DNA from 2 places in the Methylocystis heyeri genome. Region 2 is predicted to be linked to the other one. Evidence: predicted binding sites of a transcription regulator. Region 2 holds the regulator's gene; the other holds the start of a gene.
The links. Region 2 encodes HrcA, which represses chaperone genes, less so after heat shock. Its sites were predicted from a motif close to GTTAGCACTCNCNNNNNGNGAGTGCTAAC; they were not measured.
Positions count from the first base shown of each region.

Region 1: a site for HrcA is predicted at 4,221-4,249, ahead of groES (co-chaperone GroES). Genes of this name have one in related genera too.

Region 1 covers NZ_CP046052.1:2,879,406-2,894,421, reverse strand. Annotated here, with positions in the region: gene H2LOC_RS13185 (hypothetical protein) at 1-454, shown strand, start outside; gene H2LOC_RS13180 (hypothetical protein) at 526-894, opposite strand; gene H2LOC_RS13175 (hypothetical protein) at 904-1,956, opposite strand; gene groL (chaperonin GroEL) at 2,075-3,712, opposite strand; gene groES (co-chaperone GroES) at 3,862-4,149, opposite strand; gene H2LOC_RS21950 (RHS repeat-associated core domain-containing protein) at 4,440-5,486, shown strand; gene H2LOC_RS22110 (DUF7660 family protein) at 5,497-5,751, shown strand; gene comJ (competence protein ComJ) at 5,810-6,457, shown strand; gene H2LOC_RS13150 (hypothetical protein) at 6,680-7,564, opposite strand; gene H2LOC_RS13145 (sensor histidine kinase) at 7,617-9,008, opposite strand; gene H2LOC_RS13140 (hypothetical protein) at 9,136-9,459, opposite strand; gene H2LOC_RS13135 (cupin domain-containing protein) at 9,598-10,089, opposite strand; gene H2LOC_RS13130 (NAD(P)-dependent alcohol dehydrogenase) at 10,216-11,178, opposite strand; gene H2LOC_RS13125 (phosphoenolpyruvate carboxykinase) at 11,483-13,165, shown strand; gene H2LOC_RS13120 (NADH-quinone oxidoreductase subunit D) at 13,212-14,402, shown strand; gene H2LOC_RS13115 (WcaI family glycosyltransferase) at 14,647-15,016, shown strand, end outside.
Region 2 covers NZ_CP046052.1:1,840,475-1,855,490, forward strand. Annotated here, with positions in the region: RNA gene rnpB (RNase P RNA component class A) at 1-260, opposite strand, end outside; gene H2LOC_RS08325 (small metal-binding protein SmbP) at 399-752, shown strand; gene H2LOC_RS08330 (primosomal protein N') at 804-3,038, shown strand; gene H2LOC_RS21525 (hypothetical protein) at 3,238-3,408, opposite strand; gene H2LOC_RS21530 (hypothetical protein) at 3,570-3,737, opposite strand; gene hrcA (heat-inducible transcriptional repressor HrcA) at 3,864-4,928, opposite strand; gene H2LOC_RS08345 (choice-of-anchor tandem repeat GloVer-containing protein) at 5,034-6,485, opposite strand; gene H2LOC_RS08350 (chorismate mutase) at 6,683-7,546, shown strand; gene hisC (histidinol-phosphate transaminase) at 7,592-8,698, shown strand; gene H2LOC_RS08360 (prephenate/arogenate dehydrogenase family protein) at 8,695-9,612, shown strand; gene H2LOC_RS08365 (hypothetical protein) at 9,825-10,292, shown strand; gene H2LOC_RS08370 (nucleotide-binding protein) at 10,392-11,243, shown strand; gene H2LOC_RS08375 (hypothetical protein) at 11,306-11,647, opposite strand; gene H2LOC_RS08380 (competence/damage-inducible protein A) at 11,834-12,598, shown strand; gene gpt (xanthine phosphoribosyltransferase) at 12,598-13,086, shown strand; gene H2LOC_RS08390 (hypothetical protein) at 13,169-14,098, shown strand; gene H2LOC_RS08395 (hypothetical protein) at 14,149-14,499, opposite strand; gene H2LOC_RS08400 (quinoprotein dehydrogenase-associated putative ABC transporter substrate-binding protein) at 14,613-15,016, opposite strand, start outside.

The DNA of each region.
Region 1 (15,016 bases), 1.0 Mb from region 2:
CGAAACGGCCAAAAGCTGGCTCGCCGAGGACGGCGCCGTTGTTTTTCGCGCTGACGCCAAGGGCGTCGAAGTTGCGCCCTGGCCGGGGTCTGCATCGCAAAGATTTCCCTGGCCTGCAATCAGCGAAGTTGCGCTCGCCGATTCTTTGAGGACCAGGCACGCCGACGAGACGGCGTACAATCGGGGCGCTCTCATCGTCTTTTTTGCGGCGGGCGAATACGCCTGCGCAAGCTGGTTCGATCTGGCCAGGAACGGATTGGCGCGTTCCGCCGAGGGACGCGTTTTTCAGTTGGCGAGCTACCCTCTTCAAGTTTCGCAAGAGCTGCTGGAGGCCGTCCGCAAGATTGCTCCGGCTGATGTGGTCGTGAAGCGCTACGAGGCCGTCGTCTTCGATTATGTGAAACGGATGGATGGTTATGAGGAGATTTCACTGCGACGCGAGCGTTCGTGCTAGATGAGCGCCGCAAGCGGCTGCCCAAAAATCGCCGGCGGCGATAGAGATTTTTTACGGTTCTCCCCGCTGAGTCACATATCCAGTTCTCCCTTTTTGTATCGCCGCAAAATACTCCCCGCGGTCATGCGTACCTCCACATGGCCGCGCTGTTCGATGTCGTTGAGCACCGCCAGGGCGCGCTCCGGCATGCGTTTGACCAAATATCCCGCGGCGAAGACGGCGACGCTCAAATCTGGATCATCGAGCAGAGGGACGAGCTCCAACCGGCCGTCGGGTCCGCAGACCAAGTCGAGCTGCTTTGCCGCGCGGTCGACGGCGCGGAGCCCTGCGAGCTGCATGGCGTGATCTTCCTGCTGATATCCAAAATCGGCCACCTTGGCCGACTGCCTGAAGCGTTCGATGATAATCCACGCGAATGGGCTTCTTTTCTTGGCGGGCATCTTTTACTCCTATTCGATTATCCCAACCCGTCGCAGGACTTTCAGGCCTTCGTCATATTGTTCGTTCGCCGGACATCCCTTCAATGCCTGCCGCAAGGACTGGCCGGTGGTCTTGTCCTTGCGCTCATATTCTCCGTTGATTTCCTCATGCAGCAGCGTCGGAATTCGAATGATGGTCCGGCTCGAATGTATTGCGCCTGACGAAATTCCTTCCGAATTCGATTGCAGGATCAGGTGGTGATACTGGAACCCCTCGTCAGCCTCTCCATAGACTTTCTCGACGTCGAATTTTTTGAATTCCGCATAGGTCGAGAAGGAGCGCTCTTCCTTATCCACGAAAAGGTCTTCGAGATTGTAGGGCCCGTATTTCACGAATTCGAGCGCTGCGTCGGCGTCGCGTTTCAACGCCGCGAATTCGGCGGCCGCCTCGACGATTTGCGCCGCAAGCGCGATGTCCGCGGGGACGTTCAATCCTGGAATCGCATTTGCTGCCGCCTCGCCGAGGATGCTGGCGGCGCGCGCCGAGAGCGCCTTGCGCAAGAGTTGACGGATAAACGCCCTTTGAGCGCGTCGCTCCAAAGCCTCTTCGGTCTTCTGCTTCCGTCCGCTCTGGGTTTCGTCGCCGGCTTCGTCCTTCGGCCGGAACCGCCCGCCGCAGCCTCCGGGCGTCCCGGCCGGCCATCCCGGATGTTCAGGGTCGTCGGGACTGGCCTTGTTCAGCGCCGAAACGCTCGCCGCCCGCCGCGCTTCCTCTTCGCTGAGATAGGGAAGGCGCAGATGGGTGGTGGTTATCATGGCGAGAGCGAGATCGCCGGAATCGAGCGCGCAAGCGACGCTCGTCAATCCCGGGATCAGGCCGGCACAGTCGATTTCCCGTGCAAAAACAAAGGAGAGCACGCGGTTTAGCTCAGCCAGGGGCCGCGGCTCGAAACCGGTTGCGGTTTTAGCCAGCAAAGGGATCGGCCCGAGCGAAGGCCCCTCGGCGCCGCAGCTTGCGCCTTGAGGATGCCCCGGCGGTTCGAGACGGTAGCCGCGCGCGGCGGCAAATTCAGTTCCGTCCATAAGGACAACCCCTGGTGGTAATATGGCGAATCTAGAACGTATAGAGAACATCGTCAAGCAATAAAAAAACCCCGGGCGTTTTCGCCCGGGGCCTGATTTCTCGCTCGTTCGAGCGGGATTAGAAGTCCATGCCGCCCATGCCGCCGTGACCGCCCGGCAGAGCCGGAGCGTCTTTCTTCGGCTGCTCGGTGATGGTCGCCTCGGTGGTGACGATCAGGCCGGCGATGGAGGCCGCATCCTGCAGAGCAGTGCGGACGACCTTGGTGGGGTCGATGATGCCGGTCTTGACGAGATCGCCATAGACGCCGTTCTGGGCGTCGTAGCCATAGCCATATTCGCTGGCTTCGAGCAGCTTGCCGACCACGACCGCGCCGTCGCCGCCGGCGTTGTCGACGATCTGGCGAGCCGGGGCCTGGATCGCCTTGCGGACGATCTCGACGCCGGTCTTCTGATCGGTGTTGGCGGTGTGAACGCCGTCGAGCGCAGCGATGGCGCGCAGCAGGGCGACGCCGCCGCCGGGCGAGATGCCTTCTTCAACCGCGGCGCGGGTGGCGTTCAGCGCGTCGTCGACGCGGTCCTTCTTCTCCTTGACCTCGACTTCGGTCGCGCCGCCGACGCGGATCACCGCGACGCCGCCCGCGAGCTTGGCGAGACGCTCCTGGAGCTTCTCACGATCATAGTCGGAGGTGGTCTCTTCGATCTGCTTCTTGATCTGGGAGACGCGCGCTTCGATATCGGCCTTGGCGCCAGCGCCGTCGATGACGGTGGTGGTCTCCTTGTCGATCTTGATGCGCTTGGCGCGGCCGAGCTGAGCCAGGGTGACGTTCTCGAGCTTGATGCCGAGGTCTTCGGCGATCAGCTCGCCGCCGGTCAGGATGGCGATGTCTTCCAGCATGGCCTTGCGGCGGTCGCCGAAGCCCGGAGCCTTCACAGCGGCGATCTTGAGGCCGCCGCGCAGCTTGTTGACGACGAGGGTGGCGAGGGCTTCGCCTTCGACGTCCTCAGCGACGATCAGCAGCGGCTTGCCGGTCTGAACCACGGCTTCCAGGATCGGGAGCAGGGGCTGCAGGGTCGAGAGCTTCTTCTCGTGGATGAGGATATAGGGGTCCTCGAGCTCGGCGACGAGACGCTCGGCGTTGGTGATGAAGTAGGGCGAGAGATAGCCGCGGTCGAACTGCAGGCCCTCGACGATGACGGTCTCGGTGTCGAGGCTCTTGGCCTCCTCGACCGTGATCACGCCTTCATTGCCGACCTTCTGCACCGCCTTGGCGATTTCCTGGCCGATGAAGCTGTCGCCATTGGCCGAGATGGTGCCGACCTGGGCGATCTCGTCGTTGGAGGTGACCTTCTTGGAGTTGGTCTTGAGGTGCTGGATCACCGCCTCGACCGCGAGGTCGATGCCGCGCTTCAGGTCGAGCGGGTTGAGGCCGGCCGCGACCGCCTTGGCGCCTTCCTTGGCGATGGCGGCGGCGAGAACCGTGGCGGTGGTGGTGCCGTCGCCGGCCTGGTCGTTCTGCTTGGAGGCGACTTCACGAACCAGCTGGGCGCCGAGGTTCTCGAACTTGTCGGCAAGCTCGATTTCCTTGGCGACGGTCACGCCGTCCTTGGTGATGCGCGGGGCGCCGAAGGACTTTTCGATGACGACGTTGCGGCCCTTGGGGCCGAGCGTGACCTTCACCGCATTGGCGAGGGTCTCGACGCCGCGCAGGATGCGATCGCGCGCGTCGGTGGAGAAACGAATATCTTTAGCAGCCATTTAGCTAACTCCGTGGGACAGTCTGTCCAGGCTGTGTTGGCGGGGATTAGCGCGCCTTCCGCCCGCCGGATCGGACGAGAAACAGAAAATCGCGCTAGATCAAAAATTGACTCGCGAAAGCCGCTTTAGGCTTCCGCGCCAATGAATTCTCAGTCGACGATCCCGAGGATGTCGCTTTCCTTCATGATCAGAAGGTCTTCGCCGTCGACCTTGACCTCGGTGCCGGACCATTTGCCGAACAGCACGCGGTCGCCGGCCTTCACGTCGAGGGGAACCAGCTTGCCGGACTCGTCGCGCGCGCCGGGGCCGACCGAGACCACTTTGCCTTCCTGGGGCTTTTCCTTGGCGCTGTCCGGGATGATGATGCCGCCCTTGGTCTTTTCCTCGCCTTCAAGGCGCTTGACCACGACCCGGTCATGCAGAGGACGGAATGCCATGTTGCGATGTTCCTTTTTTGCGCCGCGGCGCCCGCTGCTGCGGACCCCGCCAAAGGGATTGAAGAAGTCCTGCTGGCACTCGCGCGAATAGAGTGCCAGCAAGATGCAGGACAGATAGGCGCCGGGTTGTGCGCTGTCAAGGTGCGCGGGGGGAGCAAACTGCGGCTTGACGGACCACTACGACGCCGGGGGCGAGCTACGCTTTCGCCTATGACGCCAAGAACCGTCTCGCGCAGGCGACGGTCGGAGCGATTTCCACCAGCTACGGCGTCGACGGCCTCGGCCAGAGAGTGAGCAAGAGCACCGGCGGCCAGCCGGCGACCTATTTCGCCTATGACATATCGGGCCATTTGATCGGCGGTTATAACGCCGCCGGCACGCTGGTTCGGGAGATCGTCTGGCTCGGCGACATGCCGATCGCCGAGATTTTCCCCAATCAATCGCCCTATTTTATCGCGCCCGACCATCTGAATGGGGCGATGGCGCTGATCGGCCCGACGCCCCAATCGCCGGCGACGCCCATGATCCTGTGGTCGTTCGATCCCGATCCGTTCGGCAATGGAACGCCGAGAAACCCCACGGGCGCAGTTGGGTTCAACCTTCGCTTTCCGGGTCAATTCGCCGACGGCGAGACCGGGCTGAACTACAACGGCGCCCGCGACTACGACCCGACCTCCGGGCGCTATATCGAAAGCGACCCGATCGGCCTCGGCGGCGGCGTCAACACCTATGTCTATGCCGGGAACAATCCGGTAAGCCTGATCGACCCGTTCGGGACCTCCGCCGACGGCCCCGGCTTCGTGAGCGGCGTGCAAAGTGCGTTTGGCGATATGTTCTCTTCGCCTCAGCATTATTTTGGGACCACGGTTCCGAATGCGGTCGGTGGGATTCTCAATGCCTGCGGCGCCTTTTGCGACCCCGGCGTGCAAATGTCGATCGGTGATGTACCCGGCGCCGCCGTCTTCGGCATACTTGGAAACTTCGCCAAGGCTACTGGGACCGCAGAAAGAATGGCGGGCCTTATCGACGGCAGCGCCATTCGGTTTACCCAGAGTAGCGTTAGCGCAACGTTTCGTGATGGGGCTTCCTTGCAAACGACCGTCGACGCGCTCAGAGCAGGGACGATGTCGCCGGTTGAACTACCGCCAATACGGACTTTTCAACAAGGTGGTCTAACTTTCACCCTCGATAATAGACGGTTGTTGGCAACGCAGCTGGCAGGAACCCGAGTCAACGCTATACCGGCTACTACCGAAGAAATTATCGCAGAAGGATGGAAACTAACAACAACAAATTACGGGTGCATTATTTGTCTTAAAGGTGGAACGGTTGAATAAAGGACACGATATGGAACTGTCGTCTAGAATATCTACAATAAAAACTAAAGAAGATCTCGCAGAGTTTGTGGGCGAGTTGCGCCGCGATTTCGAGGTCAACCCCGAAAGATGGGAGAATCCTACCCTCGAGAAATTCCTGGCAGCAATGGAGGATTGGATAAGAGCAATGGATAATTACTACATTAACACGGGACAAGCTGTCCCTGTGTCTCCTACATGGAAAACGATAGCTGATATTTTATATGCGTCACGGATATATGAATAGATGCGGATGACACTTGAGTTTGCGTCCCGCGGCCGCGACATTGTTGGATGACTAATACATGGCGCGCTCGGCTATGTGCCAGCATCTTCAGAGCGTGGGGTGTGACAACTCTGATTTTGTGAGACTGCAAATCGAACTGTTTTGCAGCGGTTTGCCCGGAGCTCAGCGAGGGGGGACTACTTTCCTCGTTCCCCGATGGCTCACAGGTTCAAATCAAGGTTGTCCCATGATTAGTTCCGTAGAATTCCCCATTCTTGTCTCATATTCGCAGGTGACTGTTTTCGACCACTCGACAGAAGGTCCGTTCAATCAGTGGACCAGTGCGCATGTTGCTCAGGGGTTTTCGTGGAGACCGGGGAGTGCGGCATTCCGTACCATTGCTGAAAGTGGTCCGCATCTCGTGACTGTAATAGTTGACACCATAGAAGGCGAGCAACCAGCTGATGCGATCAGGGTAATAGAGGTGCCGTTCGAGGCGCCTAACGATGGCGTCATTGAGATTGGAAGTATATCTGATAGTTCGTTGCTTGAGGTGCCGCCAGGAACCTATAGTCTAAGATTCGAGTGCTACCAGCCTCTAAGTGGCCAACCGGCTAGAGTTCGATTTTTATTTTTGAGGAAAGCAAACCCATCGTTTTGCATTGTTCGTGCTGATCCTGAGTTAAATTCTGAAGGGCAGTTGCTTCTCACTACATCGGCAGCCTGAATGCGGCGCTGGTGAGACTGCACATCGAACTGTGCCGCAGCGGTTTGCTCAAAGCTCGGCGAGGGAGACTCTTTCCTCGCCGAATGCCAGTTGGAACCTTTGCAGTGCGGGCTTTCAGTGATGGATGCTTTTCCAGCCTTTGGCGGCCTCTTGGATCGCCGGCGGCGATGACGCTTTTGGCGCCGGTCGTCGCTACGGTTCCCCAGCCCCGGTTCGTCGCCCTCACGTCAGCTTGAAGGCGACGTTCGATCTATAAACGTCTTCCGCAGCGCCGAAGACATAGGGGACTGGAATTTGCTGATAAGCCTCCCCTTCGGCTTCTCTTTTTTCAAACTCCCTCATCACCAGCGCGGAATTGTGCCGCGGATCGAAATCATAGGAGACATGAGGGTTCAGTCTCTCGTTGAAGCGCGGGCCGCAAAGGAAGGCGGGCTTCGCGTCCAGCATCGTCAACAGGCTCGGCGTCGCCGATTCGAACATATATCGGGTCATGCCCTGGCTGAGGAGGTTTTTGGACAGGAATTCGCCCGGCATGCGTTCGATCAACTCGGCCACGAGGCGCGCAGGCGCGTAATAGACCGTCATCGTGGCGCCGAAGAAGAACGGCAGGACGAAGCCCATCGCGCCCGTCCTAGCGCGAAAGGTTTTGATCGAGTCCGCCCCGGTGACCATATGGCCTCTATCCGCGATCAGGCTCGGCGGCGCGGTTTGGATGAAATCCGACACGAGGCGGCGGTCGAACACCGTCTTCGAAACGTCGTTTCGCCAATTTTCGATGCTCTCGAAAGCATAGCTGACGCCTTTGGTATGCGCGAAGAGCACATAGTCGTAATCGGGGAGAATTTCCCGAGCGAGGCTCAGCCCCAGTTGAAACGGCGCGGCGTCGGAATTGACATGGAGCTCCTCGGGAACCCGGCCGAACTCCAAAATCCCGGGCAGGCCCTCGAGGCGTCGCTCGACGCAATCCGCCGACCCCCAATTCGCCGCCACGATCTTGTCGTCGCCGGGGAAGCGCTCGGCGAGGATATTTTCGTACCAGGCCAGCCATTTTTGCGAGTTTTCCCCGTCGTCCGGCGCCCAGGCCGCAAAAATCACCAGCAGACGCATGAGTGCGCGTTCCCCGAAAAGAGCGAAGCGGTTTTGATCTCCGGCGCCGAGGCTAACCTTTTTGCCCGGCGTCTGTCGACGCCAGAGGGAGAACGAAACAGAAGGCCGCTCCCCCTTCGTCGGCCGGCTCGAGCCAAATTTTTCCGTCATGGGCCTCGATGATCGAGCGGGAAACGGCCAGGCCGATTCCCACTCTCTCCTTCTTGGTCGTGCAGAAAGGCGTAAACAACGCGCCGGCGAGCGCGGCGGGGACGCCGGGACCTGAATCGCGGACTTCCGTCCTCATGCGACGATCGCTCGTCAGAGAGGTCGAAACGACGATGCGCCGCAGCGGGCTTAGCGCCGTCGCGTCGACGGCGTTGTCGATCAGATTGGTGAGCGCCTGGCTTATATGCACACTGTCGGCGTATATGATGTCGCTTTCCGCTTCCAGGCGAAGCTCCAGAACGATTTTCGATCTCGCCGCCGCCGCCTCGAACTGGCGGCATGTTTCTTCGATCAGCGGATGAAGATGCAGCGCGGCCACATCGGAGGCCTGGCCCGTGAAGAAATTGCGCAGCCGTCCGATGATCTGGCTGGCTTTGCCGATTTGCGCCAGCGCCTGTTCGATGACGCTCTCGGGATCGGCCTTGCGATGGCGGGGATCGAGGCGAAGCAGCTTGAGCGCCGTGTGAAGATACAGCGTCGCCGCGGAAAGCGGCTGATTGACCTCGTGCACGATGCTCGAGGTGATCTCGCCGACGATGCGAATGCCGGAACCCTGGAGTTTCGCGACGCGCAGGCGCGCTTCCTCTTCGGCGCCGATCTGGAGCATGACCCGATTTTTGAGGTCTTCACTGTAGACGAATACGCCGGCGATCAGCGCGGCGGCGTAGACGAACAGCACCGCCGCCGTCAGCAGATGGTCCTTTTGGCCGGACATGAGCAAAGTCGTGAGAGACGCCGCGACGATCGGGGTCGCGAAGGAGAGCGCCGCCGCCGGAATGCTCGCCAGCGCCAGCGCGCCGCCGCAGAGCGTTCCTGCGCTGAGGCACGCTATCAAAGTCTGCAAGCCGGGGGCTGACTGCTGAAAGAAGAAGATGGGCAGCGCCGCCCAGCAGGTTCCGAGGCCGAAAGCGTTCATTACCGCCCGAATTTTCGAGTGCGGCTTCTTCAATGCGCGTGAAGAGCGGGTTCGGTGAGAGATATAAACGAATCCTGCGACCAGAAATATCGAAGCGGTCCAGAATATCGCCTCCATGAGACGAGGAGTTCCCCAAAAGCCGATCAATAAAGCGGACGCATTACAAATATTGGCTAGCATGAGCCATGGCGTCATACTGATGATCGAAGAAAACTGCGCCGCTCTCAACCTGCCCGCGACGATAATGTCCGACGGTTCGTTGAAGAGCAGCTCGTAAGGTTTCATGGCAGATATTAAATCCCGCATGAGCGTAACACTCATAAGATCAGTTTATGTCTGAGTAAAAAGGCGGGACAGGAACAAGTTATACTGCTTGGCTCCGGCGCCAAACTGTTTTCCTGGAAAATGGTAAGCAAAGGAGATTAACAGCTATCCTTAACTCGGAAATCTATGAGAGCGCGCGCTGTAAAGTGACCTCGTTGAGTTTCCTCTTGAGGTCGGCCAACCGCTCGTAACATGTGGTCTCGGATTCCTTGTCGTCGGCGCGGTCGAGCCGGGAGACCGCCGCAGCGAAACAAACCGCCGAGAAAAGGAAGTCGATCACGTCCTGGGGCAGGGGCGACGGATAGGCCAGCCCGGCAATCCTCAGAGCGGCGGCCAGCTGCGATTGTTCGGCGAGCGAAAGGCGGAACTCCAATCGCGCGCCGGCGGCCTCGCGCGTCGCGGGCTCCTCGGGCGCCGGGGTTTCCTCCGGCCGAGCGGACATGGCCATTTTTTCGACATCGATTTCAGGCGGCCGGCGGCTGCCGATGAAAGCTAAGCTAGATAGAGACGCGCCAGCCTTCCATAGGCTGGAGCTCAATTTTGCGCCTGCCTGATCGGGGCGATCCGCCGCGGCCCAGACCGCGTTCTACTCGGGGGCGCGCAGGCTCCGGTTGAGGCGGGGATCGTCCTTGGGGTTCGGATATTCCACATCGAACGGGCCCACGCCTTCGACCTGCACCACGGCGTCCTGATCGACCAGCACATAATGAACGACGCCCGGCGGCATGGAGGAGAAGCCTCCCGCCGGCAAGGTTTCGACGCTCGCGAGGTCGGCCGCCTGGCCGAGACCGAGCCTGACCTGGCCGGAGATCACCGTCACCAGTTCCAGAGCCTTATGCATGTGCGGAGGAATCTTGTATCCCTTCGTCAGCTTCAGCCGCATCGCGAAGACGCCCGGCTTTTGCGGATCGCCATAGAGCGTCGCCGACTCGGCTCCCGCCGGCAGGGCGGGCGGGGCCGCCGACCAGTCGATCTCGTTGGGAAGAAAGGCCTTGTGGACGTCGATCGTTTCGGCGAGCGCGGGCAGGGCCCAGGCTGCGGCCCCAGCTAAGAGGAAGGCGGCGGCTGACCGTTTCATATTTTCCTCCTATTTTCCCCGGCCGACATGCTGATCGGTCGCTTCCGCGGATTGCGAAGCGATGTCGCGGAAGCCGTATCAGATAGCGTGCGGCGCGCCGCTGTCCTCCATGCGCCGACGCGCCCATCAGGAATATTTTGGCTCGAGGACGATCTTACCCTGCATATGGCCTTCCCGGCTCAGCTCTTGCGCCGCTTTCGCTTGTTCGAGAGGGAAGCGCTCGCCGAGGACCGGCCGGAGCTTTCCGCTCGCGGTCAATGCGAGCAGAAATTCCAGATCCGCTCGCGTCGGACGCACCATGACGAGGCGCGCCCTGGGCGCGGGCGCAAAAGCTCCAATGATCGATTGAGCGGCCATCCAGAATGCGAGATTGGCCGACGGCAGCGTGGCCACATAGGCGCCGCCGGGATTGAGCGCGTCGCGGCAATGCGAAAAAGAACTCTTCGATGGCGTGTCGAAAATCAAATCGTAACGATGGCGCAGCGCCTCGGCCCCGTCGCGCTCGCGGTCCAGCGTCACGTCTGCGCCCAGCCCCTTCACGAAATCGACATGAGCGGCGCTGCAGGAAGCCGTCACCCTGGCGCCGAGGGCCTTTGCGATCTGGACCGCGAAATGCCCTACGCCGCCGGCTGCGCCGAGTATGAGAACCGACCCGCCTTCCTTGATCGCGCCGAGGTCTCTCAATGTCTGGAGCGCAGTGCAGCCGGCGATCGGCAAGGTCGAGGCTTCCGCAAAACCGACAGACGCAGGTTTGCTTGCGGCCGCGCTCGTTTTGCACAGGGCGAATTCGGCGTAGCCGCCGCCCTTTTTCGGATCGAGAAAAGCGACCGCCTCGTCGCCGGGGTTGAACCCGCTGTCGGAAGAGCCGACTTCGACGACCTCGCCGGCGACGTCGCTGCCCGGGACATATGGAAAAGCATTGCGGAGAAAGAGCCGCAGCTGTCCTTCTCCGATCTTCCAATCCAGCGGATTGACCGCCACAGCGCGCACGCGGATGAGCATTTCCCCCGGCTTGGGCCTGGGGCGGGCCAAATCGCAGCATTGCAGTTTTTCGACGCCGCCATAGCCGTAAATCGCGACAGCCTTCATGGGTTCTCTCCATTGCTTCATACGGCCTCCGCGAGATCGCTTCCGATCCGCGGAAACGACCGCCGCAAAAATCGCCGACGGGCGTCGATTTTTGCGGCGAACGAATAAGAAACTCCGCTCCGATCGAGCGGATTTCGCATCATTGCTTCGCCGCGCCGTCCTCGACAAGCGCGGTCGCAGGAGGCCGGAAATTTCGGTCCTTTCGGTTTGAGGGGATTCGCGAGAGCGGCGAGAGCTTCTCGCCGGGTTGATGCAGTCTTGCCGCCTTATGCGCCTCCTCTAGTTCTTCTGTTTGCGGCGGCGAATGGCCTCATCATATCGCCGAAGACTGGACCCTCGCCGCGCCGGACGAGCAAGACTCTTGCGGCCAACGAGAAAACGACCGACGGGAAAAAAAGTGCGTGATGAAGAGGCTGCCTGTCGAACGGGCGCGATCGCGTCGCAGCGTCTGCTGCGCAACCTGGATGCTCCGGCGCTCTATGAACTGGCCCTGCGCGGGGGCGAAGCCCGGATCAGCAGCGGCGGCGCTCTGGCTGTGATGACCGGAGTGCATACCGCCCGGGCGCCGCAGGATAAATTCATCGTGCGCGACGAGGCGACCGACCGGTCGGTCTGGTGGGAGAACAACAAGTCCCTGACCAGCGACCAGTTCGCGGCGCTCTACGCCGATATGGTGGAATTCGCGAAAGGCGTTCCGCTCTTTGAACAGGACCTCCAGGCCTGCGCCGATCCCTCCTGGCGTCTCAATGTCAGGGTCTATACGGAATATGCTTGGCATTCCCTGTTCATCCGCAACCTCCTCATCCGGCCCCGCAAGGAGGAACTCGACGGCTTTTCCCCCGATTTCACCGTGATTGCGCTGCCTTCCTTCAAAGCGAATCCCGAGCGCCACGGCTGCCGGTCGAACACCGTGATCGCCGTCGACGTCAGTCGAAGAACGGCTCTCATCGCCGGCACCGCCTACGCCGGCGAAATAAAGAAGGCCGTGTTCGGCTATCTGAATTTCCTGCTTCCCGGGCGCGGCGTCCTCCCGATGCACTGCGCGGCCAATTCGGGAGCCGAAGGCTCCGCGCTGTTCTTCGGCCTTTCGGGCACGGGAAAAACGACTTTGTCGTCGGATGCGTCGCGTCGGCTCGTCGGGGACGACGAACATGGCTGGGGGAGGGACGGCGTCTTTAATTTCGAGGGCGGCTGCTACGCCAAGGCGATCAGGCTCTCCGAGCGCTCCGAGCCCGAGATTTACGCGGCCTCCCGGCGTTTCGGCTCAATTCTGGAGAATGTGGCGCTCGATCCGCAAACGCGCGAGCCCGACTATGACGACGACAGGATAACGGAAAACACGCGGATCGCTTTTCCGATCGACTTCCTTCCGGGCGCCGCGCTGGGCGGGACCGCCGAGCATCCACAAAACATCGTGATGCTGACCTGCGACGCCTTCGGCGTTCTGCCGCCGGTCGCGAAGCTCACTCCGGCCCAGGCGATCTATCATTTTCTTTCCGGTTACACCGCAAAGGTCGCAGGAACCGAAACCGGCGTGCGCGAGCCGAGGGCCACTTTCTCCACCTGTTTCGGCGCGCCTTTCATGCCGCGCCATCCATCGGCTTACGCCGGTCTTCTGCGCGAGCTGATCGGCGCGCACAAGGTCGACTGCTGGTTGCTCAACACGGGCTGGAGCGGCGGCGCATATGGCGTCGGCGAGCGAATGCCGATCGAGGTCACGCGCAAGCTGCTCCACGCGGCGTTGAACGGGTCGCTGGCGAAAGCCGGATTTGAACAGGAAGAAAATTTCAACCTGATGACGCCGCTTTCTGCGCCCGGGATCGATTCGGATCTGCTGCGCGCCGAAAGGAGCTGGTCGTCGCAGAAGGAATTTGCGCAGGCGGCCGACCGGCTCGCCCGGATGTTCGGCGAAAATTTCAGGACCTTCGAACAACTCGTCGGGAGGGAAGTTCTGCAAGGGGGGCCGCGCCGCCTCGCGACTGCTTGAAGACCGAAAGCGCGGCGTTCGCTCATAAGGCAAGGAGCCGGCCGGCATGGAAGTCGCCCCGCTGCGCAATTTCGAGTTGAACTTCGGGCCCGTGCATCCGGCGGCCCATGGCGTGCTTCGTCTGATCCTGGAGCTCGATGGAGAGACCGTGATCCGGGCCGATCCCCATATCGGGTTCCTGCACCGCGGCACCGAGAAGCTCATCGAGGACAAGACCTATCTGCAGGCCTTGCCCTATTTCGACAGGCTCGATTACGTCGCGCCGATGAGCCAGGAGCACGGCTTCTGCCTTGCGGCGGAGAAGCTTCTCGGCGTCGCGGTTCCGCGCCGCGCGCAGCTCATCCGGGTTCTCTATTGCGAAATAAGCCGCTTGCTTTCCCATTTGCTGAACATCACCACCCAGGCCTCCGACGTCGGCGCGCTCACGCCCAACCTCTGGGGGTTCGAGGCGCGCGAAAAGCTCATGGTGTTCTACGAGCGGGCCTCGGGGGCGCGCATGCATGCGAATTATTTCCGCTTCGGCGGGGTTCATCAGGATCTTTCGCCATGCCTGCTGGAAGACATCTACGCCTTCTGCGACCCGTTCCTGCAGACCTGCGACGATCTCGAAGGGCTTTTGACCGAGAATCGCATTTTCAAGCAGCGCAATGTCGGCATAGGCGCTATCGGCCTGGACGAAGCCTGGGGGCTCGGCTTTTCGGGAGTGATGGTTCGGGCTTGCGGCGCCTCGTGGGATCTGCGCAAGGCGCAGCCCTACGAGTGCTACGACGAACTCGATTTCGATATTCCGGTGGCGAAAAGCGGCGATTGCTATGCGCGCTACTGCATCCGCATGGAGGAGATGCGGCAGTCCGCCAAGATCATGAAGCAATGCATCGAAAGACTGGATTCAAAATCCGGCGAAGGGCCGGTCGCGATCGAAAATCACAAGATCGCGGCGCCCGGAAGAAGCGTCATGAAACGTTCGATGGAAGGGCTGATCGAATTTTTCAAGCTCTATACGGAGGGGTTTCACGCGCCGGCCGGCGAAGTTTATGCGGCGGTGGAGGCGCCCAAGGGCGAGTTCGGCGTCTATCTGGTCTCGCTCGGCGCGAACAAGCCCTACCGCTGCAAGATAAGAGCGCCGTCCTACGCCCATTTGCAGGCGATGGAGCGACTTTCGCGAGGGCATATGCTGGCCGACGTGGCGGCTATCGTCGGCTCCCTCGACATCGTATTCGGGGAGATCGACCGATAGCATTTGCATAAAAATCTACGGGCTGTCGCAGTCGGAAAACTCCAATCTGGAGGCTTCCGTGATTACGTGAAAATGATTTAATGCGGTGGCGCGTTTGGCTCAGACCCAGCGCAAAATAGTCGGTGTTTCAACCGCAGCTTGCCGTTCCGAGACCAATTCGCCCATGGACGATCTCGCTTGCCATAACACCAAGCCTTCGTTAGGCTTACGTATAAACCCGAATATCTTAGACGCAAGGTCCCTGATGCCGCCGTTCAAAACCGTTTGGCGCGATTTGTGTCGCGCGTTTTCATCGAGCAGCATTCAATCGCAAAGTGATGATACAGGCGACGGCGCGCCGAAGCGGAAGATTCTCATCCATGCGATAAATTATGCGCCCGAGCTGATCGGTTGCGCAAAATACACTGCCGAACTCGCCCGCCATCTCGCCCGGCAAGGGCATCAGGTCGAGGTGGTGACGGCGCCGCCGCACTATCCCGGCTGGTATGTGCGCAAGCCATACAAAGCCTTCGCCTACAGCAGCGAAACGCTCGACGGCGTGAGGGTCTCGCGCTGCCCCATGGCGATGAAGACCGACGCCGGCGGCGTCTGGCGACTTCTGGCGCCATTGAGCT
Region 2 (15,016 bases):
GCCCGGAGACGGGCTGAAGGCTTGCGCCCTCTGTCGCCCCTATTCGGTCTTGCTCCCGGCGGGGCTTGCCATGCCTCGGACGTTGCCGTCCGAGCGGTGCGCTCTTACCGCACCTTTTCACCCTTACCGCGTCCTGCGCGGCGGTTCGATTTCTGTGGCGCTTTCCCTGGGGTCGCCCCCGCCGGACATTATCCGGCGCCGTGTCTCCGTGGAGCCCGGACTTTCCTCTCCCTTGCGGCAGCGGTCATCCGGCCGGCTGGCTCTCATGGGATAGGGAGCCGGGGCGAGAACGTCAAGCGGCGCGCCGCAGCTTTCCCCGGCGCGGCGTCGAACTAGCTATTTTGACGGGGCTGGCCGACCGGGTTTCTCAAGACCCCTTTTTTGCGAGGAAGGCCGTCATGAATTTCCGTCGCTATTTGACTTCCATAGGCTTGGCTCTCGCCTTGCTCGCCGCGCCAGCCTCCGCCCAGCCGCAGCAAAGCCATCTCGACATGGCGATCGCCGAAACCCAAAAGGCGATCCATTACGGCACCGAGCCCCACCACGGCTCGTCCTTCATCCAGCATATCGACAACGCGATCGATCATGCGGTGATGGCGCAAAAAGCCCACCCCAACATGCACATAAAGAAAGCCATCCTCTATCTGCGTCACGGTCGCAGAATCGTCGACGGCAGCCATTGGCCGAGCATTTTGCACAAGGGCGCCACCCAGGCGACCAAGGCGCTCGGACAGCTCAAGGCCGCGAAATAGTATCGCAACCACCCTCGCCGCTCGCGATTCCGCCGTGCTAAACCGCAGGCCATGAGCGACACGGGCGGCGGAGCGAAGATCGTCGAGGTTCTGCTGCCGGTGGCGGTGGATCAGACCTATAGCTATTTCGCGCCGCCGGGCCTCGATCTCGCGCCCGGAGACAGCGTGAAGGTTCCGCTGGGCGCGCGCGACGCCTATGGCGTCGTTTGGGAAGCGGCGCCGGCGCCGGCAGCGATCGGCAATCTCAAGAGCGTGATTTCGCGCTACGACCGGCCGCCGCTCTCGCAACGCATGCGGGATTTTCTCGATTGGCTGGCGCGCTGGACCCTGACCCCGCGCGGCATGGCGCTTCGCCTCGCCACCCGCGCCGCCGAGGACGCCGCCCCGGACGCGCCCCGCCTGCTCTACCGCACCACAGGCAAGCAGCCTCAACGCCCCACTCAAACCAGGGCGCGCGTGCTGAAAACCGCCGAGGGCGGCATGACCTTCGCCAAAAAGGCGCTGATGGAGGCCGCCTCCTGCTCCGGCGGCGTCATCGACGCCCTCGTCGACGAAGGGGCGCTCGAAACCGTGACGGCGCCCCCCGCGCCCGTCGCCGAGCCGCTCGACGCCTTGTTCGGCGCGCCCAGGCTGGAGCCCAGGCAGGCTGAGGCGGCCGAGGCCCTCAGGGAAGCGGTTTTCGCCCGCGGCTATCGGCCTTTCCTGCTCGAAGGCGTCACCGGCTCCGGCAAGACCGAAGTCTATTTCGAGGCCATCGCCGCCGCTCTGCAAAACGGCGGACAGGCGCTGGTCATGATGCCGGAAATCGCGCTGACCAAGCAGTTCCTGGAGCGCTTCGCCGCGCGCTTCGGCGCGCCGCCGGCGGAATGGCACTCCGGCGTCACGCCGCGCAGGCGCGCGCGCATCTGGCGCGCTGCCGCGGAAGGCGAGGTCAAGGTCGTCGTCGGCGCGCGGTCGGCGCTGTTTCTTCCCTTTTGCGACCTGCGTCTCATCGTGGTCGACGAAGAACATGAAGGCGCCTACAAGCAGGACGAGGTGGTCTCTTATCATGCGCGCGATATGGCCGTGGTGCGCGCGCGCATCGAGCAAGCGGCGATCGTGCTCGCCTCCGCCACGCCTTCGATCGAGACGCGAGTCAACGCCGCCAGCGGCCGCTATGTCCGGCTGCATCTCGACGCGCGCGCCGGCGCCCGGCCGATGCCGGCGCTCGACGCCATAGACATGCGCGTCGCAGGCCCGGACAAGCATCGCTGGATCGCGCCGCGACTCGCTATGGCGGTGGGCGAAACCGTCGCTCGGGGCGAACAGGCGCTGCTTTTCCTCAATCGGCGCGGCTATGCTCCGCTCACTTTGTGCCGCCATTGCGGCCACAGGTTCCGCTGCCGCAATTGCGACGCCTGGCTGGTGGAGCACCGCTTCCGCCGCGCGCTGGTCTGCCACCATTGCGGCCATATGGAGCGCCGGCCCGACGCCTGCCCCGAATGCGAGGCGGAGGATTCCCTCACCGCCTGCGGACCGGGCGTCGAAAGACTGGCCGAGGAGGCGGCTATGCTCTTTCCCGACGCCCGCACGCTGGTGTTGTCGTCCGATTTTCCCGGCGGCGCGGAACGGCTGCGGCGCGAGATCGAAGAGATCGCGAGCGGCGCCTTCGACATCGTGATCGGCACCCAGCTCGTCGCCAAGGGCCATAATTTCCCCTATCTGACGCTCGTCGGCGTGGTCGACGCCGATCTCGGCCTCGGCAGCGGCGACCCGCGTGCGGCCGAGCGCACATTCCAACTGCTCGCTCAGGTGACCGGCCGCGCCGGACGCGGCGACAAGCCCGGCAGGGCCCTGCTCCAGACCTTTCAGCCCGAGCATCCGGTGATCCGTGCGCTGCTTTCGGGCGACGCCGAGGCTTTTTACGCTCAGGAGATCGCGCTGCGCGAACGCGCGGGACTGCCGCCCTTCGGCCGGCTCGCGGCGCTGATCGTTTCCGCGAAGGAGTCCGCGCTCGCGGAAAGCCATGCGCGAGCGCTGGCGCGCGCGGCGCAAAGCCTGCCGCCGACGCCGCGTTACCGCGTCGCGGCGCTGGGCGGCCTCCCTGAGGAAAACGAGATCCTCGTGCTCGGCCCGGCCGAAGCGCCGATCGCGCTCGTGCGCGGACGCTTTCGCTGGCGCCTGCTGATCAAGGCCCCGCGCAGCGCCGATCTGCAGGGCTTTTTGCGCGACATGCTGGCGGCGGGACCCAAGGAGCGCGGCGGCGTGCGCGTGCAGGTCGACGTCGACCCGCAAAGCTTTTTGTGAGCTGATCCCTCTCCCCGCGCCGCGACCGCCAACGCGGGGAGAAGGAGCGGTAACGGGAGTGGAAGCAAAAAAAATGCGGCCCGGGGAAACCGAGCCGCAGGTCAAGGAGCGGGCGTCGGGGGGATGACGCCTCGGGAAGCAAAGAAAAACTGGTAAGAATATCGGCCCTGGAGCCATAATCCCGCGCGTGAAACCCGGATTAGCGGATCATCCTGACCGTTTGACCCATATTGGTCTCTCTCTCGGTGCCGCCCTGGGGAGCGATCAATTCGGGAATCCAGGTCAAGGCGATCACGACGAAGACGACGATGCCGATGATCGCCATCAGGACTTTTCCGATTTCGGAATTGTGGTGGACTGCAAGGGGCATGGACAGCCTCGTTACCGTTATATCCGCCGCACCGTGCGGCTCTATTGGCAGCTAGCGGAGTCTCATGCGCAGGCAATGGCCTGTCTCAAAATTTCATCCATACAAAAAAGCCGCGCCGGAAATGCCGACGCGGCTGAAACAAGACTCGGTCTACATCCGGCTCAACGGATCATCCTGACGGTGCTTCCAGGATCCGACCCGCCGGGTCCGCCCTGCGGCGCCATGAGTTCCGGCACCCAAGTCAAGGCGACCATCACGAAAGCGACGACGCCGATGATGGCGAGGGCGACCTTGCCCAATTCGGAATTGTGGTGGACTGCCATCGACATGCGAAAATCCTCCCCGAACTCGAATGCTCAGGCCCCGATGGCCCGGACAGAGAGAATAATACTCCGATCACAGACTGCGACAATAGGTCGCGTCAAAAAAGTTTGACTTCACCTAAGCCATAGACATTACCCGCCGCCCACCACCCGCATCACCACGCGCGCGGTATAGTCCACCATCGGCACGATGCGGGCGTAATTGAGCCGCGTCGGCCCGATGACGCCGAGGGCGCCGACGATCCTTCTATTGGCGTCCCGCAGCGGGGCTGCGATCATCGAGGAGCCCGACAGCGAAAACAGCTTGTTTTCGGAGCCGATGAAAATGCGCACGCCCTCGCCCTCCTCGGCGCGCTCCAGGAGGTCGATGACCTCGGTCTGGGTCTCGAGATCGGCGAACAGCAGGCGGATGCGCTCCAGCTCCTCCATGGCCGTGAGGTCTTCGAGCAGATGGGCCTGCCCGCGCACGATGAGCTGGCGCCCCGATCCGCCCCAGCTCGCAAGCCCCGCATCGACCAGCCGCGCGGTCAGCGTGTCCAGCTCCGCCTGGGCGGCGGCGCGCGCCCCTTCGACCTGCGCCCGCGCTTCCGCCAGCGTGCGTCCCTTGATTCTGGCGTTGAGGTAGTTTTCGGCCTCGACAAGCGCCGAAGCGGGCAAATCGCGGGGAACCGGCAGAACCCGGTTCTCCACCGCGCCGTCCTCGGCGACGAGAATGGCCAGCACCCGCTCGGGCTCCAGCCGCACGAAGTCGATCTGCTTCAGGCGCGCGTCGTTCTTGCCGGCCACGACCACGCCGGCGACCCGGGTAAGGCCCGAAAGCAGGCTGGTGGCCTCCGTCAGCACGCCCTCGAGGTCCCGGTCCTTGGAGGCGGCCTCGACCTGAGACTTGATCTGGGCGCGCTCTTCTGCCTCGAGGTCGCCGACCTGGAGCAGCGAATCGACAAAAAAGCGCAAGCCCAGTTCGGTGGGCAGGCGACCGGCGCTGATATGAGGCGCGTAGACGAGGCCGAGCTCCTCCAGATCCTGCATCACATTGCGGATCGAAGCCGGGGAGAGCGACATCGGCAGCAGGCGAGAGAGGTGGCGCGAGCCCACCGGCTCGCCCGAAGCCAGGTAGCTGTCGACGATCTGGCGGAAAATCTCCCGTGAGCGGTCGCCGAGCTGGGGAAGGTTGGAGGGGGTTATGCGTGGCGGCATGGCTATCATCCCGCCACAATAACGCATCGGCGCGAGAACGGGAGAGGGTCCGAAGGCGTCGACCCCGCCCGGTACGGAGCCGAAGCTTCCTTTCCGAAGAGGCCGTTAATTCAGGCTGAAGACTTCACCCCAGCCGTAGGAGCCGCCTTGCATCGTCATGCCGTACAGGGCTCCGGACTTGCCGATGGCGAAGCCGAGAGGCGTCGATCCGTCTTGCCCTCCAGTGGAATTGAAGGAATGCAGGACGGTTTCATTCCATTGCGCCGGGCCCTGCTGCGGCGGCGACAGCATGTAGGCGACGCCCATGCCCCACCTGCCGCCGCCAACGGTCGTCCCGTACAAATTACCGCTGGCGTCGAAGACCAGACGGCCAAACGGCCGGGACCCATAGGGGGCCGTGTGGGTTTGCGTGACCGGGAAAGAATAGAGGATGGCCTCGCTCCACTGCGTTTGACCAGCCGCGGGCGGCGTCAGCCTGAACACCGTGCCCTGGTTCGCGGGGCCTCCATTCGCGGTCACGCCATAGAGCGCGCCCGAAGAGTCGATGATCAAATCGCCTTGCGGTCCCGCGCCGTCATTGGCCAGGCCGCCCTGGAAACCGTAGATCGACGTCAGAACCCATTGCGCCGGAGCACAGACGCCGCAGTTGGTCGGCGGCGGCGGCGGCGTCAATCTGAACACTGCGCCGCATCCCTGCGCCGCTCCCAAGCCGCAGTTCACGGCGCCGCCCAAAGTGGTGGAGCCATAGATCGCTCCCGAGGCGTCGAAAACGAGGCCCCCGGCAGGCGAGCCGCCGTCCGCGCCTCCGGTGAAATTATAAAGGACGGTGACGCCGCATCTCCGTGAACTGCTGCCCGCCGGACTGGAACAGTCGATGCTTCCATGGGCGTTCGGCGTCACCTTGTAGATCATGCCGTAGCCATGGGACCCGCCGTTCTGCGCCACGCCATAAAGCGCGCCGTCCGGTCCCAGCGCCAGATAGAGGGGGTAGTCTTGGCCATATATCGTATCCGTCCATGCGGCGAGGACGGTCATGCTCCACTGGGCCTGTCCGGCCTGTGGCGGGGCGAGCTTATAGACCACGCTGCACGGGATCTGGCCGCCGCCCTCGGCGATCCCGTAAATCGCTCCGCTCCGATCCGTCACGATTTCGCCGGGATAAGCTCCCTTGCAACCGCCCGGCGCTTGGGGGAATTGATACAGAATTGTCTCCGTCCAGGGGCCGACGCCCGACGCCGGCGGCGTGAGCTTGAACACCGCGCCACAGCCCATCCCGGCGCAACCGCCCCACACGCCGCCCTGGGCCGTTGCGCCATAAAGCGAACCGTCATCCGCGGCGATCAGACCGGCGACATACGGCGTTGCCCCGTCATTGGCGGCCGAGCCTTGAAAATAATGCAGAATGGTCTCGGTAGTCGGGACTTTTGGCCTGACCGCGCCAGCCCTGGTCGAGGTTGCGACACTCGCCGACGGCCCGGCTTCCTCCGCCCTAGCCGCGTGAGCGGCGAAAATTGCGCAGGCGACATACACCGCGCGGAAAAACAGCGAACAAATCATGTTGGACGGCTCCAATCGACGTATTCGAGAGGTGGGGCAGTAGCTTAAGTATGCGTGGAGTCACACTTTTTTTGCAAGCTTGCCCACGGTTTACGCTCCGCGTCGCGCTGGAACCGCGCGTCGCCTAGATTGCGCCGGCGCCTCCCCTGCCCTAAGACAAGGCTCCGAAAGCGGCGCGCCCCAAAAGAGATCCAACCGTGTTCAAGACCCCGACCGACACGCTCAGCGAATTGCGCTGTGAGATCGACCGTATCGACCTCGCCATGCACAAGCTGCTGATGCAGCGCGGCGAGATCATCGACCGGCTGATCGAGGTCAAGCGCGCGCAGGGCGGCGGCTGCGCCTTCCGCCCCGACCGCGAAGCCCAGATGATGCGTGCGCTGGTCGAGCGCCACCAGGGCCTGCTGCCGCTCGACGCGGTCGAAGGAATCTGGCGCATCATCGTCTCCACCTTCACTTATGTTCAGGCGCATTATTCCGTTCACGCCGACGACTCGGGCGGGGACGCGCAAATGCGGGACAGCGCGCGCTTTCACTTCGGCTTCACCGTGCCTTACGTTCCGCATCACGGGGCGGTGGCGGTGATCGAGGCGGTGGAACGCTCCGGCGGCGATCTCGGGGTGCTGCGCTCGGCCGGCGGCAGCGGCGACGGAGCCTGGTGGCTGCGCCTCGTCGGAGACGCCGCTCCGAAGATCATCGCGCGCCTGCCCTTCGTCGAACGACCCGATCACCCCGCCGGACTGCCCGTCTTCGTGGTGGCGAAGCCTGCCGCCGAACTGGGGCCGCAGGACATCGCGCTTCATTCGGTCTCGCTGGCGCAATGGAGCCACGCCGCGCCCGCCGCCATCGCTGCGGCGCAGGGCGAGATCCTCGCCAGCGCTCCCAAATCCGGCGGCTATGCGCTGCTCGTGGCGGCCCCCGCCGCCATCGGCGAAGGCGGCCTCGTGCGCGAACTCGCCAACGCCGGAGTCGTGGGCGCGAGAGTCGAATCCGTGGGCGGCCACGCCGCGCGTTTCGAGATGAACGAGGCCCGCGCCGGCGTCTTTGCGCCGAAAAGCTGAATTTCCCCAACTTCGATCCGAGAATCACAAACAGGACTTTGCGCCATGACCAGACCCGCGCCACGGGCCGAATTGATGAACATCGACGCTTACGTGCCCGGCAAGAGCGCGGCGTCCCATGTCCTCGGCGGCGCGCGCGTCTATAAGCTCTCCGCCAACGAGACTCCGCTCGGTCCCTCTCCCCGCGCAGTGGAGGCGGTGCGCGATCTCGCGCCGCAGATCGCCGATTATCCGGAAGGCTCTTCAAGCCTGCTGCGCCAGGCCATCGGCGAGCGCCACGGCCTCGATCCCGCCCGCATCATCGCGGGAGCCGGCTCCGACCAGATTCTCGAACTGCTCGCGATCGCCTATCTCGGGCGAGGCGACGAGGGCGTCTACAGCCAATACGGCTTCCTCGAATATAAGATCGTCATCATCGCCGCCGGCGCGACGCCCAAAATCGCGCCGGAGGACAATTACACCGCCAATGTCGACGCGATTCTGGAGCAGGTGACAGAGAAGACCAAGATCGTCTTTCTCGCCAACCCCAACAATCCCACCGGAACCTATCTTCCGGCGAGGGAAGTCGCGCGACTCGCCGACGCCCTGCCGCCGCAGGTGCTCCTGGTGCTCGACGCCGCCTATGCGGAATATGTGCAGGCCGAGGATTACGAGGCCGGCGTCGCGCTGGCCTCGGCGCGCGAGAATGTCGTCATGACCCGCACCTTCTCGAAGATCTATGGCCTTGCGGGCCTGCGCCTCGGCTGGGGCTACGGCCCGAAGCATGTGATCGATGCGCTGGAGCGCATCCGCTCGCCCTTCAATGTTTCGAGCCCCGCCTCCGCCGCCGGAATAGCGGCGCTGCAGGACCGCGAGCACATCGCCGCCGCCGTGGCCCATAACGCCAAATGGCTGCCGTGGCTCTCGCAGAACATCTCGGCGCTGGGCCTCGACGTGCTGCCGAGCGCGGGAAACTTCATCGCCATCCGTTTTCCTGAACAGAACGGCCTGCGCGCGGCCGACGCCGATAAATATCTCACCGGGCGCGGACTCATCCTGCGCGCGATCGGCGCCTATGGAATGCCGCAGTTTCTGCGCCTGACCGTCGGGCCTGATGAAGCCAATGAGCGCGTGGTAGCGGCGCTGAAGGACTTTATGAAAGGCGCGAGATGAGCCTGACCGAGCCGCTCTTCAAGAAACTCTGCCTCATCGGCCTCGGTCTCATCGGCTCGTCGATCGCCAGGGCCGCGCGGGCTTCCAGGGCCGTGCAGGAAATCTCCGCGCTCGACGCCTCGCCGCAGGTGCTGGCGCGGGTGCGGGAGCTCGGCATAGCCGACGACGCCGGCGGCGATATGGAGCGCGCCTTGAAGGGCGCCGATCTCGTTATACTGTGCGTTCCGGTCGGCGTCATCGGCGCGGTCGCAAAGACGGTCGCGCCCTATCTCGAAACCGGCGCGGTGCTCTCCGACGTCGGATCGGTCAAGGGCTCGGTCGTCGCCCAGATCGCGCCGCATGTGCCGCATGGCGTGCATTTCATTCCCGCCCATCCGCTCGCCGGCACGGAATATTCCGGTCCCGACGCGGGGTTTGCGACGCTGTTTCAAAATCGCTGGTGCATTCTCACGCCCGCCAGGGCGGGAGGCGACGCTGTCGAGGCGACGGCCGAATTCTGGAAAAGGCTCGGCGCCAAGGTCGAAACCATGACGACCGAGCACCACGACCTCGCGCTCGCGGTCACGAGCCATCTGCCGCATCTGATTGCTTTCAATATCGTCGGCACGGCGGCGCATCTCGAACAGGTCACGCAGTCGGAGGTCATCAAATTCTCCGCCTCCGGCTTTCGCGACTTCACCCGCATCGCGGCCTCCGACCCCACGATGTGGCGAGACATCTTCCTCAACAACCGGGAAGCCGTGCTCGAAATGCTGTCGCGCTTCAACGCCGATCTCGATGCGCTGCGCAGCATGATCGAGAAGGGCGACGGACAAGGTCTGTTCGATCTTTTCACCCGCACCCGTGCGATCAGACGCGGCATTGTGGAACAGGGCCAGGACACCGCGGCGCCGGACTTCGGCCGCACCCATTAAAAAGCGCTAAGCCAGCGGGCTTTCGCGCGCGCCTCGCGCTTTCCACAGTTGCGCGAGGAAGCCTTCCATTCGCGCCGCAATGGTCCTAATTATGCCGCCTTTCCGCCGCATCACTTGACGCATAAAGCGTTGTGCGCGAAGGAAAATCAACGCAATCGCCGAGGCGGTTGCGGTCGGTTTCGCGCGCTTGGAGAGCTGCGAAGAAAGCGATGATGACGGCCAGGACTCCGCCGGCGAAAAAGCCTCCCGAGGATAAGGTTCTCGCCTTGCGTTCCGCCTTGCGCGCGGCGCCGAAAAAACGCGCGGCGACTCCGCGCAGCCCGCTCAAGGCCGCGGTCGCGCAATTGCGTTCAGATCTGCTCGCCTTTCGCGCCAAGGGATACAGCGGCGCGGAACTCGCCGAGGTCATGCGCGAGCACGGCTTCGAAATCTCCGCACGTACATTGATGAAATATATGGCCGAATTCGCGCCGCGCAGGCCTGTCAAAAAGAAGAAGCCGCCGCCCGCTCCGACTGCGCGCGAGACGAAGGCCGCCTCTGCGCCGGCGCCGACGCCGCGCGTCACGCAACGCGCCGAACCGGCGCGCGCGTCGCTTCTCATTGCCGCTCCTCCCTCCATGCCGATGCGAAGGCGACAGGCGAGCGATGTTCTCGGCCATCGGTTCGACGAAGACGTCTAACGCTCCTTTCGCCCGAACGGAGTCGTTCGAACGACAAGCATCGCAACGAGCCGAACGAAGAGTTTTCCCGAGGCGCCCGACAGGAAAGGTTCAACCGGCATGGCGACCGCCCCCAAAACGACAAGATTCCGGACGCCCGCGTCGCTGGACACGATAAAGCGCGTCGCGATGATCGCCAATGAAAAGGGCGGCGTCGGCAAATCCGTGTTCACCCGAACGCTGGTGGATTATCTGCGCTCAAAGGGCAAACGCGTCGCCGCCTACGACGCTGACGGCAGCGTCGGCGCCACGGTGCGCGTGCTCGGAACGCGCGGCGAAAACGGGGCTATCGAACGCGAGCAGGATCCCGTCGCCGGCGTCGGCTATTACAACGGCCGCGCAGAGAATGAGCGCAACATACTGCTCGATTCGATCGAAACGGGCGAAGCGCTCTATATCCACGATCTCGCCGGAGGCCTGCTGGCCGATCTCACCCGCATCGTCGACAGCGGCGAAGGGCTCGACGGACTCATCGACGCTTTCGAGGCGCATGGCTACCGGCTTACGGTGTTCCATGTCGTTTCGCCGGACGTGGGCGCCGCGCAGTCTGTGGCCCGCTGGCTCAGTCTCGTGGGAGACCGGGCCGACCATGTAGCGGTCATCAATCTCAAACACGGAAAACCGCCGGGGGATTTTCCTTTCTGGTACGGCTTCGTCGACGCGAAGGGCGAGGCGAAAGGCGGCAAGACGCGCAAAGCGCTGCTCGACGCCGGCGGCGTCGAAATCGAGTTTCCCGCCCTGCCCTCGGGCACATTCGCCAAGCTCGACGCCGAGAACATTCGTTTTACGCGCGCCGAGAAGGCGGGAATCCTCTCGATTACCGAGCGCGCGCATATCGCGAAGTTCCTTCGCGATTTCGGCGAAAATCTCACCCCCGCCTTGCCGTTTCTAGGGTTTCAGATCGAGCAGTAGGCCGGCGCCCATGGCGCTCGCCACCCTTCACGGCGCGGCGAGGAAACGCATTCCGCCCGACCTCAATAATAATTGTGATGGTGGTGGTGATGGTAGCGCCGCCAGTGATGATGGTGATGATGGTGGTGGTGACGCCAACGCCAATGGTGATGGTGGTGGTGATGATGGTGGGGATAATAATAATATTGGGCGAGCTGCATCTCGGCGTCCCGCTCCTGGGACTTCGAGGCGTGCAAGGAGTCGGCGGCGTCGAGCAGCGCGACCGCATTGGGAATAGGCTGCAACAGCTCGGCATATGAGCGGGGCGTAAAAAGTTCTTCCACTTCTTTTGCCTGGGCCGCCCCGACCGCTCCGGCGGCCAAAGCCGTCACGGCGCCCACCAGGCCAACAGTGCTCGTTTTCATCGATTCCTCCTCGAAAGAAACATGCGTGCAATCAGATAGCGCGACTGCACGCCGGTTCTACGTCTTTGTTCGCCCCGAGACGCTACAGCAAAAGCGGCGCAAATCACAATTTGGTCCAAACGCGGGGGCTCTTGCCCCGCGCTCCAGCCGGCATATGATCGCGCGACTGGATCCGGGGAAAGAAAAATGACCTCTGCGCCGCAGCAGGAACAGGTTACGGCGGCGGTTCTCGTGATTGGGGACGAGATACTCTCCGGCCGCACGCAGGACGCCAACAGCCACTATATCGCGAATTATCTCGCTCGGGTCGGGGTCGATCTTCGCGAGATAAGGGTTGTTCCCGACTTGGAGGAAGAAATCGTCGGGGCCGTAAATGCGCTGCGCGCCCGCTATGATTACGTCTTTACGACGGGAGGCATCGGGCCGACCCACGACGACATCACCGCCGACGCCATGGCGAAGGCTTTCGCCGTCGGCATTGAGGAAAACCCCGCCGCCATCGCCATGCTGCTGGAGCGGATAAGGCCCGACCAGCTCAACGAAGCGCGCCGACGGATGGCGCGGATTCCTCTGGGCGCGGAGCTGATCGAAAACGCCATATCGAAAGCGCCCGGCTTCATGATCGGCAATGTGATCGTCATGGCCGGCGTGCCGGTCATCATGCAGGCCATGCTCGACGCGGTGGCGCTGAAGCTCAGGACCGGCGCGCGGGTGCTGGTGGAGACCGTCGACGCGGGTTCTATCCCCGAGGGGCGCTACGCCAGGGAGCTGGGGGCGCTGGCGGAGGCGTGGCCGCAGGTGAGCATCGGCTCCTATCCGCATTTCTCCAGCGACGGCGTCCGCAATCAGATCGTCCTGCGCTCACGCGATTCCGAACCACTGGCCTTGGCCAAGGAAGCCGTGCTAGCCATGCTCACGGGAAAGACCAACGACCGGCCCCCGGGGTGCTGATGGAAAACCGCAAGATTCTCGCGCTCTCCTGGGACGCCTTCCATGCCGACACCCGCGCGCTGGCCGGCCGCCTCGCGAACCGGGGCGGCTTTTCCGCCATTGCGGCGGTGACGCGCGGCGGCCTGTTCCCCGCCGGAGTGATCGCGCGCGAACTCGGCATCAGGGTGGTCGATACTGTCTGCGTCGCGAGCTACCATGAGGAAACCGAGCGCGGAGAACTCGCAGTGCTGAAGCCGCCGTCGCCCGAGCTTACCGCCCGCCCGAGCTCCGAAGTGCTCATCATCGACGATCTGGTCGATACGGGCGCAACCGCGAAGCTCCTGCGCGAAATGCTGCCGCAGGCCTATTTCGCCACCGTCTACGCCAAGCCGCAGGGACTTCCGCTGGTGGATGCTTTCGTGCGCGAAGTAGCGCAGGACACCTGGATATATTTCCCCTGGGACACCGGCCTGAGCTTCCAGGCTCCCATCGCCAAGGCGAAGAGCTAGCCCGTCCAGGGCGGCTGCCGCCCCGGCAGCCGCGATTTGCCGCCTGAGCACTCCACCCAGCCCGCCCTTTCGAGGTTGCTTAGTGACAAGCACTGAAATCCACGTCCGCATCAGTCTCAACCGCAACTTTGCGACGATGAGCCATGCGCTCGTGCGTTCATTGGCCAGGAACGCTCGTTTTCCCGGCGACTGGCGGGTGATCTTCACCGTCAGCCTCGACACCGCCGAGGATTTTTCGAGCCCGCTGTTGAGCTGGGCGAAGGACTATCCGGTGGAATTCCGATGGGTCGACCGGGATTTGTTCGAGTCCTACAGTTATGTCGGCACGCGTCTCCAATGCATCCTGCATGAGCACACCGCCGACGTTGCGCTGATCATGGATGCGGATCTGTTGTCGGTTGGGCCGTTGACGGATCTGATCGAGACGGCGGCGGCGACCGAGGCGGTCATCGCCAGGCCCGCCTGGGGGCCTCCGCACGACGTCGATCTCGGCGCGATGCTGGAAAGCCGCGGGCTGCCGGCGACGGGACACAAGATTATCTACAGCGGATATCCGGTGGCGACGCCGCTGAAATATTCCCCCGCCTATTTCAGTTTCGGGAATGTGGCTCTCTCTCGCGATATGGCGCGGCACATGTCCCGGACCTTCGCCGAAGACATCGCCTTCGTCGGAAGTCGCTACGACAGTTTCTTCAACGACCAGATAGCCTTGTGCCTCAACATAAACCGGAACGGCTACGCGCATCAGGAGATGGACGTAAAATTCAACATGGCCAACGGCGGAACCGAACCTTTTCCGGTGATGGCTTCTCCCGAAGCCGCCACCTTCTATGCGAACCGCGTCAACGCCATGCTGGACCGCCGGATAATCCACTATGCGATCAAATCCCATGAATTCGACAAGAACCGCGAGCTCGACGGCTGGGATAATCTGGTCGGCTTCTGCGCCAAAACAGATATCCGCGGCGTGATGAACGTCCTGTTGCAGACGGGTTTCCGGGAAATCCTCTGAAACAACGGAACACAGGCGAGGCGGCTGTTCGGGACAGCCTCCCCCGAACCTTACTTATGCGGGACCGGAACCCACCATTGGAGCCATTTCGGTTCGCGCGCCGTGCCGATGGACGCGAGATATTTCGCGATATTGGAGGCGTCCTGCAAGGTGGCGCCCGTGCCCGCGAAAGACCTCATGCCGCCTTCCCTGGCGTCGCCCCACATGGCGCTGCTGACGTCGCCGGCCTCCGTGTGCTGGATGTTCGGCCCCATGCCGCCCGCGCCATTGCCGCCATGGCATCCATAGCAGTTGAAACGCAGCCAGGCCCTGCGGCCTTCTCCAACGGCGTCGAGAGCATGGGCCGAACCCAGCGAAGACGCGATCATCCCAAATGCGACGTAGAAGCTGATTGTGCGCATTAAACAATCCTCCAGGCGCAAGAGCGCCGAGTTTGAACACAGCCGAATTTATTTCTCAGGCCATTGATTACGCAGGCTTCACCGAAAACCGCTTCGCGCTTTTCGTGAACGGGCTAATGATTGTCGCGCGGCGAAGCATCCGCCGCCCGCTCCGCTTTCGGCGGAGAACCGACCGTGGGAATTCCGTAGTCTTTCAGGATCGTCGCGATCTCGGCCTCGTGGCGGTCGAGCGCTTCCTGGAGCCGGTCTTTAAGAACGGCGTCGGATTTTCTGACCCCGATGGACATAGGGAACACGAAAGTCTGGTCGGGCGATTTGGGATCGTCGAGAACGGCCTCGACCCCAAGCTCGCTTCCATGCGCTTTTGCGAAATAGCCCCCGAAGGGCCCCCAGACGAAGGCGACGTCGATCCCTCCGTCCACTACGGCTTTGACGATTTCGCCCTGGGGCGAGCCCGTCTCTTCCTCCGACCACATCGGAAAGGGCGTGATATTCTTATTGGCGCCGCGCCGTGAAA